3 regions of the Bradyrhizobium sp. SZCCHNR3119 genome follow, and region 2 is predicted to be linked to each of the others. Evidence: predicted binding sites of a transcription regulator. Region 2 holds the regulator's gene; each other region holds the start of a gene.
What was found. The regulator LexA, encoded in region 2, represses DNA repair genes until DNA is damaged. The targets are predictions, from matches to a motif close to TGTTCNNNNTGTGTTCNG.

Region 1: a site for LexA is predicted at 1,329-1,346, ahead of QX034_RS28550 (DUF3072 domain-containing protein). Genes of this name have one in related genera too.
Region 3: a site for LexA is predicted at 2,155-2,172, ahead of QX034_RS28385 (single-stranded DNA-binding protein). Genes of this name have one in related genera too.

What each region holds. Positions count from the first base shown of each region.
Region 1 covers NZ_JAUEUV010000002.1:281,745-285,017, reverse strand. The annotation lists gene QX034_RS28565 (hypothetical protein) at 10-201, opposite strand; gene QX034_RS28560 (hypothetical protein) at 393-779, shown strand; gene QX034_RS28555 (NUDIX hydrolase) at 824-1,210, opposite strand; gene QX034_RS28550 (DUF3072 domain-containing protein) at 1,393-1,587, shown strand; gene QX034_RS28545 (4'-phosphopantetheinyl transferase family protein) at 1,669-2,415, shown strand; gene QX034_RS28540 (hypothetical protein) at 2,479-2,766, shown strand; gene QX034_RS28535 (glycoside hydrolase family 3 N-terminal domain-containing protein) at 2,763-3,273, opposite strand, start outside.
Region 2 covers NZ_JAUEUV010000002.1:999,138-1,002,410, reverse strand. The annotation lists gene QX034_RS31980 (hypothetical protein) at 1-142, opposite strand, end outside; gene QX034_RS31975 (hypothetical protein) at 227-667, opposite strand; gene lexA (transcriptional repressor LexA) at 928-1,626, opposite strand; gene glp (gephyrin-like molybdotransferase Glp) at 1,906-3,117, opposite strand.
Region 3 covers NZ_JAUEUV010000002.1:238,480-241,752, reverse strand. The annotation lists gene gyrA (DNA gyrase subunit A) at 1-1,317, opposite strand, end outside; gene QX034_RS28385 (single-stranded DNA-binding protein) at 1,507-1,998, opposite strand; gene QX034_RS28380 (outer membrane protein) at 2,470-3,249, shown strand.

The DNA of each region.
Region 1 (3,273 bases), 720 kb from region 2:
GGTGACGGGCTACTCCACCTTCTGTGCCTCGCGCGCCAAGCGTTCGGCCCTGAGCCGCTCGCGGTTGGCATTAAACGCCCGTTGGGCCTCCTGATGTTCGCGCATGGCCTGCTCGGCATCGGCCCTGCGCGCCGCATCGCGGGCGCGGCGTTCTTCGGGCGTCAGGATCCGTGGCGGACGGATTGGGGTCTTGTCTGACATGAACTCTCAACGCCGGTCGGGCCCAGATGTTCCGGAGCGGAGGCCAATTTGCGCCTCGGATGCTGACAAATCGGGCACCATAGCCGCAAGCGGCACGCGGACACTTGACGGCGGGGGTCACAAGCCTGACAAATTCATGCGCCCAATTGTCACAGCGGAGGTGGCGCGTGAGACATGTCGACGCCGTAGTGATGTTCGTCAGCCTGTGGCTCCTGGCCTCGATGCTCCTCGATGCCCTGACGCCGCCCGAGCTGAACGTCTATATGATCGGCCCGGCCCTGGCGCCGGCCATTTTCGTCACGGCTGTGCTGTACTGGCTGCGGATCCCGGCGCTCGACTTCGCCGTGGTGTTCGCGACCGTCTGGATGGCGTCCGAGATGGTGCTCGAAATGATCACGCCGAAACCGCTCTCGCCGTTCTTCGCCTTGATCGCGGCCGCGCCGCTGCTGGTGGTCGGTTCGGTCTTCAATTTTCAGTGCTGGTATCGCTCCAAACGCCCGACGCGCCCGGTTCTGTCGCCATCGATCTCCGGCCTTTCCTCGCCGGGCCAGGTCTCCAAGCGGGCCCATCAGGTCTGATCCTGCTGCGGCTTGCAAGCCTTCCAATCACCGGCGCTACTAATCTAATTGTCCCGCTTCGGAAACAGACGGTCGCAGATGTAGCGCGAAGTCGGGGTCAGGCGGACGCCACGCGGCTTTTGCCATTCGGCGCGATCGAGCTCCCTGGTATCACCGATCTCGAGCCGGCCCTTGGCATACTTGGCGATGAAGATGGCATCGCTCATCCTCCGCCCGGACCGCTTGTTCTTGGCCGTGACCTCCTTCCAGAGCCTGAGACGGCCAAGCTTGAGCTTGGGCAGCTCCTCCTTGATCTCGCGCTTGAGACAGGCCTTGTCCGTCTCGCGAGGTCGCTTGCGGCCGCCGGGAAACATCCACAGACCGTCGACTCGCCGCCGAACCAGGAGAACCTTGCCGCGTCTGACCGCAACGAGCTTGGATGCCTTCGCCATTTCTACTTCGCACTTCCTCCTGATCAAAAGTGGATAGTAGTCTTCCAGGTTTCAAAGAGTCGCGCGATCCGTAACTGTCCGTATCGGCGGCGTCTCTGTATAGCGAGTATATCGACGCAAGAACATATCGGGAACAATCGGTCGTCGGAGCCGTTCGGGCCCTGATACAATTAGAGAACTATATGGCTGACAATATGAAGAAAGACCCTGACGATTGGGTTTCAGGGCGCGACCCAATGACCGGCGCCCAGGCGCCCTATATGAAAACTCAAAGCGAGCAGGCGCACGCGCCAGACCCGAGTGGGAAGCAACTGACCAAGGCGAAAGCATCGGAGTTGATCGATCGGTTGCGTGAGCAAGCCGGCATCGACAAATGACGCAATGCTCCGCGGTCCAAAATTGACGGTCACCCTGATGCCTGATTTTCGTCCGAGCCCCGCGCTGATCAGGCAGAACGCATGACCGCCAAATGCAATGAGATCCGCCTCTGGCTGATGGAAGTCGATGCTGCTCCGCCAGCACTGCTGGCCCATTGGCGCGCTTGCCTGAACGCGCAGGAGCTGGCGCGCGCCGACCGGTTCTACTTCGACGCCGACCGTGAGATCTACCTCGCCGCGCATTGGCTGCTCCGGCAGGCGCTGAGCCACGCGGCTCCGTTGGCGCCGGAGGCTTGGCAGTTCGCGAGCGAGCAATTTGGCAAGCCGCGCATCGCGCCGGGGCTCGGATATGGGAGCCTCAAGTTCAATCTGTCGCACACCAGGGGATTTGTCGCCTGCGCCGTCGGCTATGACGCCGAGATCGGGGTGGACGTGGAACGGATTGCGCCCAAGCACGCCAGCCTCGACATCGCCGAGCGCTATTTCAGCGCAAGCGAAGTTGCCCTCATGCGGGCTGCTCCCGCCGCGGACCGGGCGATGATCTTCTTCCGTCTCTGGACGTTGAAGGAGGCGCTGATCAAGGCGACCGGCGAGGGTCTGTCGCGCGCACTCGACAGCTTCTCGTTTGCTTTCGCGCCGACCGCGATCACCTTTCAGCCGTCCGATCCAAGCGAGGCGGCCAGATGGATGTTCCTGGAGGATCGGCCGACTCCACATCACGCGCTCGCGTTGGCGATTCGGTCCGGCACAGCCGGCAGGGCCATCCCAGTTTCCCGTGTATCTGTCGAGCCCGGCGAGATGAACGTCCTTGATCGGAGCGCTCGATGAGGGGCGAAAATGTCGCGAATCACCGCTGCGTTGTTTACTCTTGGAACGACCGAGGAGTTCAGCATGGTTGCGGACAGTGACAGCAGGATCGCCTGGCATCGCGCACAGCTCAAGAAGAATCGTGCGGCGTTGAGGCAGATCGAAACCGCACGCTTCACGATCGGTGAGAGCTCGGATGCCAAGGCGCTCGAACGGGCCAAGCGGCAGTTTTCGGACCTTCAAGCCAAAATCCGTGAATCCGAACAGGTGCTCGCCCAGCACGAACGCCAGACCCGACGGCCGCTCGGCACAGATCTGCGCAGCCTGTCGCGCGTGTCCTGGCGCGATTGGACCGGCAACGGGCAACGCTAATCCGCTTCGCTGAGGTGCCGGCGTCGCAGCCGCTCTTCGCTGCGCGCCAACGCGGCGAAATCGAGCTGTCCCTGTTCGAGCGCCCGTCGCGCGCAGCCGAAGATGCGGTAGAATTGCGCGCCGTCATAAGCGACGAGCAAGAGGTCGGCCCCGCCGTTCAGCGCTTCGACCACGGCCTTGCAGACGTCGCCGCCATAGATGGCGCCCATGACGAGATCGTCGGTGATGATGATACCGTTATAGTTCCAGCTCTGCCGGATCAGACCATCGAGCACCGCCTTCGAATGCGACGCCGGCCGCTTCGGGTCGAGGGCCTCGAGCTTGACGTGGCCGACCATCAGCACGGCTTGCGTCTCCTTGAGAACCTCGCGGAACGGGCGCCAATCCGAAGCCGCGAGCTCAGCAACCGGCGTCTGCAGCTGTGCTGCAAAATGGTGTGTATCGGCCGTCACCCGCCCAAGGCCCGGGAAATGCTTCACGGCAGCACCAACCCCGCTGGCCGCAAGC
Region 2 (3,273 bases):
CCACCAGGGTGAACAGCGCATCGGGATGTTGCTGCCAGACCGCGATATCGTCGGCCGTCACGGTCAGCCATCCGAACGTGAATATGTAACGACCGGGCTCAGTGATGCGCCCGGCCTTTTGCCAATTGATCTTGTTGACCACGGGCCATTCTCCCCCCGGCGAACCATAACTTCCGCCGAGGGCCGAATGTTCCCATTTGTCTTCGCATCCGTTGCGCTTCTCAGTTCAGGTGATCGAGATCCGCCGCACCGGCGTCGTTTCGCTGCTGCTCGAAGCCTCGGTGCCCAGCGGCCTGCGCTCGGCCGGCTGCTTGGTCGCGGGCAATTGCAGCACGGTGACGCGTTGTCCCTCGCAGAGCTGGGTCACCAGCACATGCCGACCATCTGCGAACTCGATCGCATCATGGTGGCGATCGGGCACATGCTTCTCGATCGTGTTGAACTTGGCCACGCGGTCGCGGATCGTGCGGGTCCAGATCCAGCGGCTGTCGTAGCGAACGTCGTCGGCAAACGCCAATTCCGTCCCGGGCAGCATACACACGGCGACATTCGGCTCGCTCTCGGAGGCGAAGCCGCGGGTCGAGGTTCCGCGGAACGTCGTCGAGATCAGCGTTTCCCCGACTTTCGCCGGGCGGGACGCAACAGCATGCAGGCTATAGTCACACATCGGATCGCTCCTCGTTCGAGATAGCAACCCACGCTCCCCCCGGACAGGCGCAGGCCTCTATCAGAGTGGACATCAGGAACGATGTTAGCGCGTGCTTGACGGCAATTCTGCGCTGATCTGCACCCCGTACGGCGCTTCGCGATCACAAGCGTTTGAGCGTGTTGCATCGCGATCGAAGTGCAATCATCATCAGCGCCGTCGGAAGAGACCTCCAACGCGTCAGATCAAATTGCGCGCGATCCAGTTCGCGCGCGTGACGATCAGTACTTGCGGTACAGCCCGATCAGCTTGCCCTGGATCTTGACGCGGTTGGGCGGCAGGATGCGGACTTCATAAGCGGTGTTGGCCGGCTCCAGTGCGATCGAGGCGCCGCGCCGGCGGAAACGTTTCAAGGTGGCTTCCTCATCGTCGATCAGCGCGACGACGATGTCGCCGGTGTCGGCGGAGTCGTTGCGCTGGATCAGCGCCATGTCGCCATCGAGGATGCCGGCATCGACCATCGAGTCGCCGCGGACTTCCAGCGCATAATGCTCGCCGGAGCCGAGCATGTCGGCCGGGACGCTGATGGTGTGGCTGCGCGTCTGCAGCGCCTCGATCGGCGTGCCCGCAGCGATGCGGCCCATCACCGGGACGGCGACGGGACGATCGCCCTCGTCGATCGCCGGCGTGCTGGTGCGCACCTTGCCGAGATTACCTTCGATGACAGACGGCGTGAAGCCACGCCGGTTGTTCGCCGCCTGGGACAGTTCGGGCAGCTTGATCACCTCGATGGCGCGCGCGCGATTGGGCAGGCGGCGGATGAAGCCGCGCTCTTCCAGCGCGGTGATCAGACGATGGATGCCCGACTTCGAGCGCAGATCGAGTGCGTCCTTCATCTCATCGAAGGAGGGCGGCACGCCAGCTTCCCTCAGACGTTCGTTGATGAACCGCAGAAGTTCGTACTGTTTGCGCGTCAGCATCTCGACCAGATCCCCAGGTTGATGTGTCGTTCTCGCCCGAGACGTTCTTGTTCAAGACGCTCTCGTTCAAGACGTTCTCGTTTGAAGCGTTCTCGTTCGAAACGTCCTCAGTTCGCGGCGCCCGCAACATCTTCGAAACAAATCATGAACGGACACTATCTGTTCGATATGTGTTCTGCAATCATTAATTTGCAATGAAGGTGGTGCGCAAGATGCCTGCTCGATGCCCGCAAAATAGCTGCGAGATCCCTGGCGGTATATTTGGCAGCTGCACCCTGTTTAGTCTGGCAGCCTCAGAATCTCGCAGACGGAGCCGGCACTTGCCGCGGGCGCAAAAGCCGGGCGGATCACCAGGGCCTGCGATAGCGCGAGGTTGCCGAGCAGCGAGGAATCCTGATGCGTCACCGGCGTTGCGACCAGCGCGCCGTCGGCGCGCACCTCGAGCCGCGCGCGCAGATAGTCCTCGCGGACGTCGTTGGCGGCGAGGTCGCGGCCGAGCAGCGCAGTCTCGCGGGCAGGGTGGATTTGAGCCAAGCCCACGAGCTTCCGAATCAGCGGCACCAGAAACAACAGGCTGCAGACATAGGAGGAGACGGGATTGCCGGGCAGGCCGATCACGCGCATCTGGCCCAACCGTCCATGCATCATCGGTTTGCCCGGGCGCATCGCGATCTTCCAGAACGCCATGTCCACGCCCTCGGCGTCCAGCGCCTGCTTGACCAGATCATGATCGCCGACCGAGGCGCCGCCGGTCGTGATCAGGATGTCGGCTTTCGCCTCGCGCGCGCGGCGGATGCCTGCGACCGTCGAGTCCAGCGTGTCGGCGGCGATGCCGAGGTCGATGGGATCTGCACCCTCGGCGCGCGCCAGGGCGCGCAGCGCGTAGCCGTTGGAATAGACGATCTGGCCGGGACCGGGATTCGACCCCGGCATCACCAGCTCGTCGCCGGTGGCAAGCAGCGCTACCTTGGGGCGGCGGTGCACCGGGAGCTCGGGATAGTTCATGCTGGCGGCGAGCGACAGGTCGCGATCGCTCAGGCGTCGGCCGGCTTTGAGCAGCACGTCGCCTTCGTGGAAATCCGCGCCGGCCGGGCGAATATGCCGGCCCTTCCTGGCCGCTTCGGTGATGGTGACGTGGTCGCCATCCGCGATCGTGTCCTCCTGGATCACGATGGCGTCGGCGCCGTCGGGAACGACGCCGCCGGTGAAGATGCGCGCGGCCTCGCCGGGCCCGAGCGTGCGATCGAACGGCCGGCCGGCCGCGATCTCGCCGATGACCTTGAGCGTGGCGCGGGCGCGGTCGGCATCCGCGGCGCGGACCGCATAGCCGTCCATCGCCGACATCGGCTGCGGCGGCTGGGTCCGCAGCGCCGCGACGTCCCGCGCCAGCACCCGGTGATAGGCCTGGTCCAGCGCGACCTTTTCCTCCGGCAGCGGCGCGGCGCCGTCGAGCACCAAGGCCAAGGCATCAGAGACCGGCATCAGGGCCATGAAGAGTTCCTTCCGAACAGGCCGGCGCAGCGCCGACCGATTCCGCCTTCTAATCGAAGCTTCGATGCAAGGCCAAGCGCTTCGGCGGCAGGGCCGTCAGGACAGTCGATCGGTGGCCGCCCAGATACGCCGCTGCTTCGCCCTCCAGGTATCGTC
Region 3 (3,273 bases), 760 kb from region 2:
CGGATCGTCGATCAAGGTGATGATGGACTCGACGTCGCGCGCCGGCCAGTCGCGCGACATCAGCGCGTCGCGCGCTGTGGCGGGATCGGGCGACGTCCTGATGACCCGGATGACCTCGTCGATATTGGCCACCGCAACCGCAAGACCGACCAAGATATGGGCGCGGTCGCGGGCCTTGCCGAGCAGATATTTGGTCCGCCGCGTCACCACCTGTTCGCGGAAGGCGATGAACAGCGTCAGGAAATCCTTCAGGTTCATCGTCTGCGGTCGGCCGCCATCGAGCGCGAGCATGTTGGCGGCGAAACTCGTCTGCAGCGGCGTGAACTTGTAGAGCTGGTTCAGCACCACGTCGGGTACCGCATCGCGCTTCAACTCGACCACCACGCGGTAGCCCTCGCGATCGGACTCGTCGCGCAGATCGGCGACGCCTTCGATCTTCTTCTCGCGCACCAAATCGGCGATGCGCTCCACCATCGTGGCCTTGTTGATCTGATAGGGGATCTCCGAGATGATGATCGCCTCGCGATCCTTGCGGATCGTGTCGATCGTCACCTTGCCCCGCATCACGATCGAGCCGCGGCCGAGATGGTAAGCGGAGCGGATGCCGGCGCGTCCGAGAATGATGCCGCCGGTCGGGAAATCCGGGCCCGGGATGATGTTGATCAGTTCGTCGATCGTGAGCGCGGGATTGTCGATCAGCGCCACACAGGCGTCGATCACCTCGCCGAGATTGTGCGGCGGGATGTTGGTCGCCATGCCGACCGCGATGCCGCCGGCGCCGTTGACCAGCAGGTTCGGAAACTTGGCCGGAAGGACCGACGGCTCCTTGTCAGAGTTGTCGTAGTTCGGAACGAAGTCGACCGTGTTCTTGTCGATGTCGTCGAGCAGCGGGATCGCCGACTTCGCCAGCCGCGCTTCCGTGTATCGATAGGCTGCCGGCGGATCACCGTCGACCGAGCCGAAATTGCCCTGGCCGTCGATCAGCGGCACGCGCATGGAGAAGTCCTGCGCCATGCGGACCATGGCGTCGTAAATCGACTGGTCGCCATGCGGGTGATATTTACCGATGACGTCGCCGACCACGCGGGCGGACTTCACGTATTTCTTGTCCGGCGTGTGCCCCTGCTCGTACATCGAGTACAGGATGCGGCGGTGCACCGGCTTCAACCCGTCACGCGCGTCAGGCAGCGCACGCGCCACGATCACGCTCATCGCGTAATCGAGGTAGGAGCGTTTCATCTCGTCGAGGATGGAGACGGGGCGAATGTCGGAAGGTCCGCCCGGCTCGCCGGGCTTCTCATCTTCAGTGTCGGACAATTGGGGATCCGGTCAGTTTTGCACGCGGAAATCGATGCGAATCATATAGCGCATCGCAGCCCCGCAAACCACCCCTCCCCGCACGGAAGGGGCGGCTTTTTCTGTTCGTTTTTCCAGTGACTTAAGGCGCTCGTCGGTCGAGGAAAATGTGGCGCCAGACCCGCGTTTCTCAACGCGCCCCGCCGGCGATCAGAACGGAATGTCGTCGTCCATGTCGCTGTTGCGGCCACCGGCCGGAACCGGCCGGCGCGGCGCTGGTGCGGATGACGGCCCACCGATGCCGAAATCGCCGCCTGGCTCGTCGGCAAAGCTGCCGCCGCCACCGCCGCCCCGGCCATCCAGCATCGTCAGCGTCGAGTTGAACCCCTGCAGCACCACCTCGGTGGAGTACTTCTCGACGCCGCTCTGATCGGTCCATTTGCGGGTCTGCAGCGCGCCCTCGATGTAAACCTTCGCGCCCTTCTTCAGATACTGCTCGGCAACTTTGCAAAGCCCCTCGTTGAAGATGACGACGCGGTGCCACTCGGTCTTTTCCTTGCGCTCACCTGTCGCCTTGTCGCGCCATGTCTCCGAGGTCGCGATGCTGAGATTGGCAATCGGCCGCCCGTCCTGGGTGCGCCGAATCTCGGGATCCTTGCCGAGATTGCCCACCAGAATCACTTTATTCACACTTCCCGCCATCACACTCTCCCGCGGCTCGAATTCCTGGACCGGTGCCCACCGGCCGATCGGCATGCGGCGGCTGGGGTCCTTCCTCAGTCGGCGGACCCTATACGCTTGTCGCGCCGGCGACCCGCCTTCTCCTTGATTATCCACATATAGCAAGCCGTCGCGCCACGTTCCAGCTTTGTTCGAATCCTATTCCCACAACCATGCGTAGAGTTCCCGTTTGAGGCGAAATTTGACCAAGTTCCCGCCGGGAACCGGAATGAAGTTCCATGGCATCCCAGATACTTAAGCACTTTCATTAACTTATGACGCCATCAGAACTCCCATTTCGCGACCAGGGTGTGGCTTTTTGGCGACAGCATTTTGAGTTGAATCGCGTATTCTGCACAAGCAATGACAAGCCGCCTCGGCGGTCGGACAGATTTGTTAGTTGGCGCTTTCCGGGGGACCCAAATGAAAGCGCGCAATGCGGGAGAACTTCTGATGAGAAAGATTTTACTTGGTGCCGTGAGTTTGATCGCCCTGGGACTGGTCACGCCTGCAAGTGCCGCCGACCTCGCTGCACGTCCATACACCAAAGCCCCACCTCCGGTTGCGCCGGTGCTTTATGACTGGAGCGGCTTCTACATCGGCATCAACGCCGGCGGCGGTTCGAGCCATAAGTGCTGGGATCTGGTTTCCTCCGCAGGCTTTGGTACGCTGGCGACACCGTTGGACGAGGGTTGCCACGACGCGACCGGTGCGACGGCCGGCGGCCAGATCGGCTATCGCTGGCAGATGGCGAGCTGGGTGTTCGGCGTCGAAGGCCAGGGCAACTGGGCCAACTTCCGTGGCAGCAACGTCAATCTGCTGGGCGGCACCGCGCTTGTTGCCGCAGGCCTCACCGATCAGTCCAAGATCAACGCATTCGGCCTGATCACCGGCCAGGTCGGCTACGCCTGGAACAATGTTCTGGTCTATGGGAAGGGCGGCGTCGCGGTTGTCGGAGACAGGTTCAGGACCTTCAACGTTGTGGGCACCCTCGTCGACTCCGCTGACAACACCCGCTGGGGTGGAACCATCGGCGTCGGCCTTGAATACGGCTTTGCTCCGAATTGGTCGGTGGGCGTCGAATATGACCACCTCTTTCTTGGCCGGCATACCGTCGACTCGGTCACGCCGGCTGGCGCGTTTTCTGCCAGCGATCGCATCAAACAGGATGCCGATATCGGCCTGGTTCGGCTGAACTATCGCTTCGGCGGCCCGATCATTGCCCGCTACTAAACGCGCAAATCCTCTTCTCGGAAA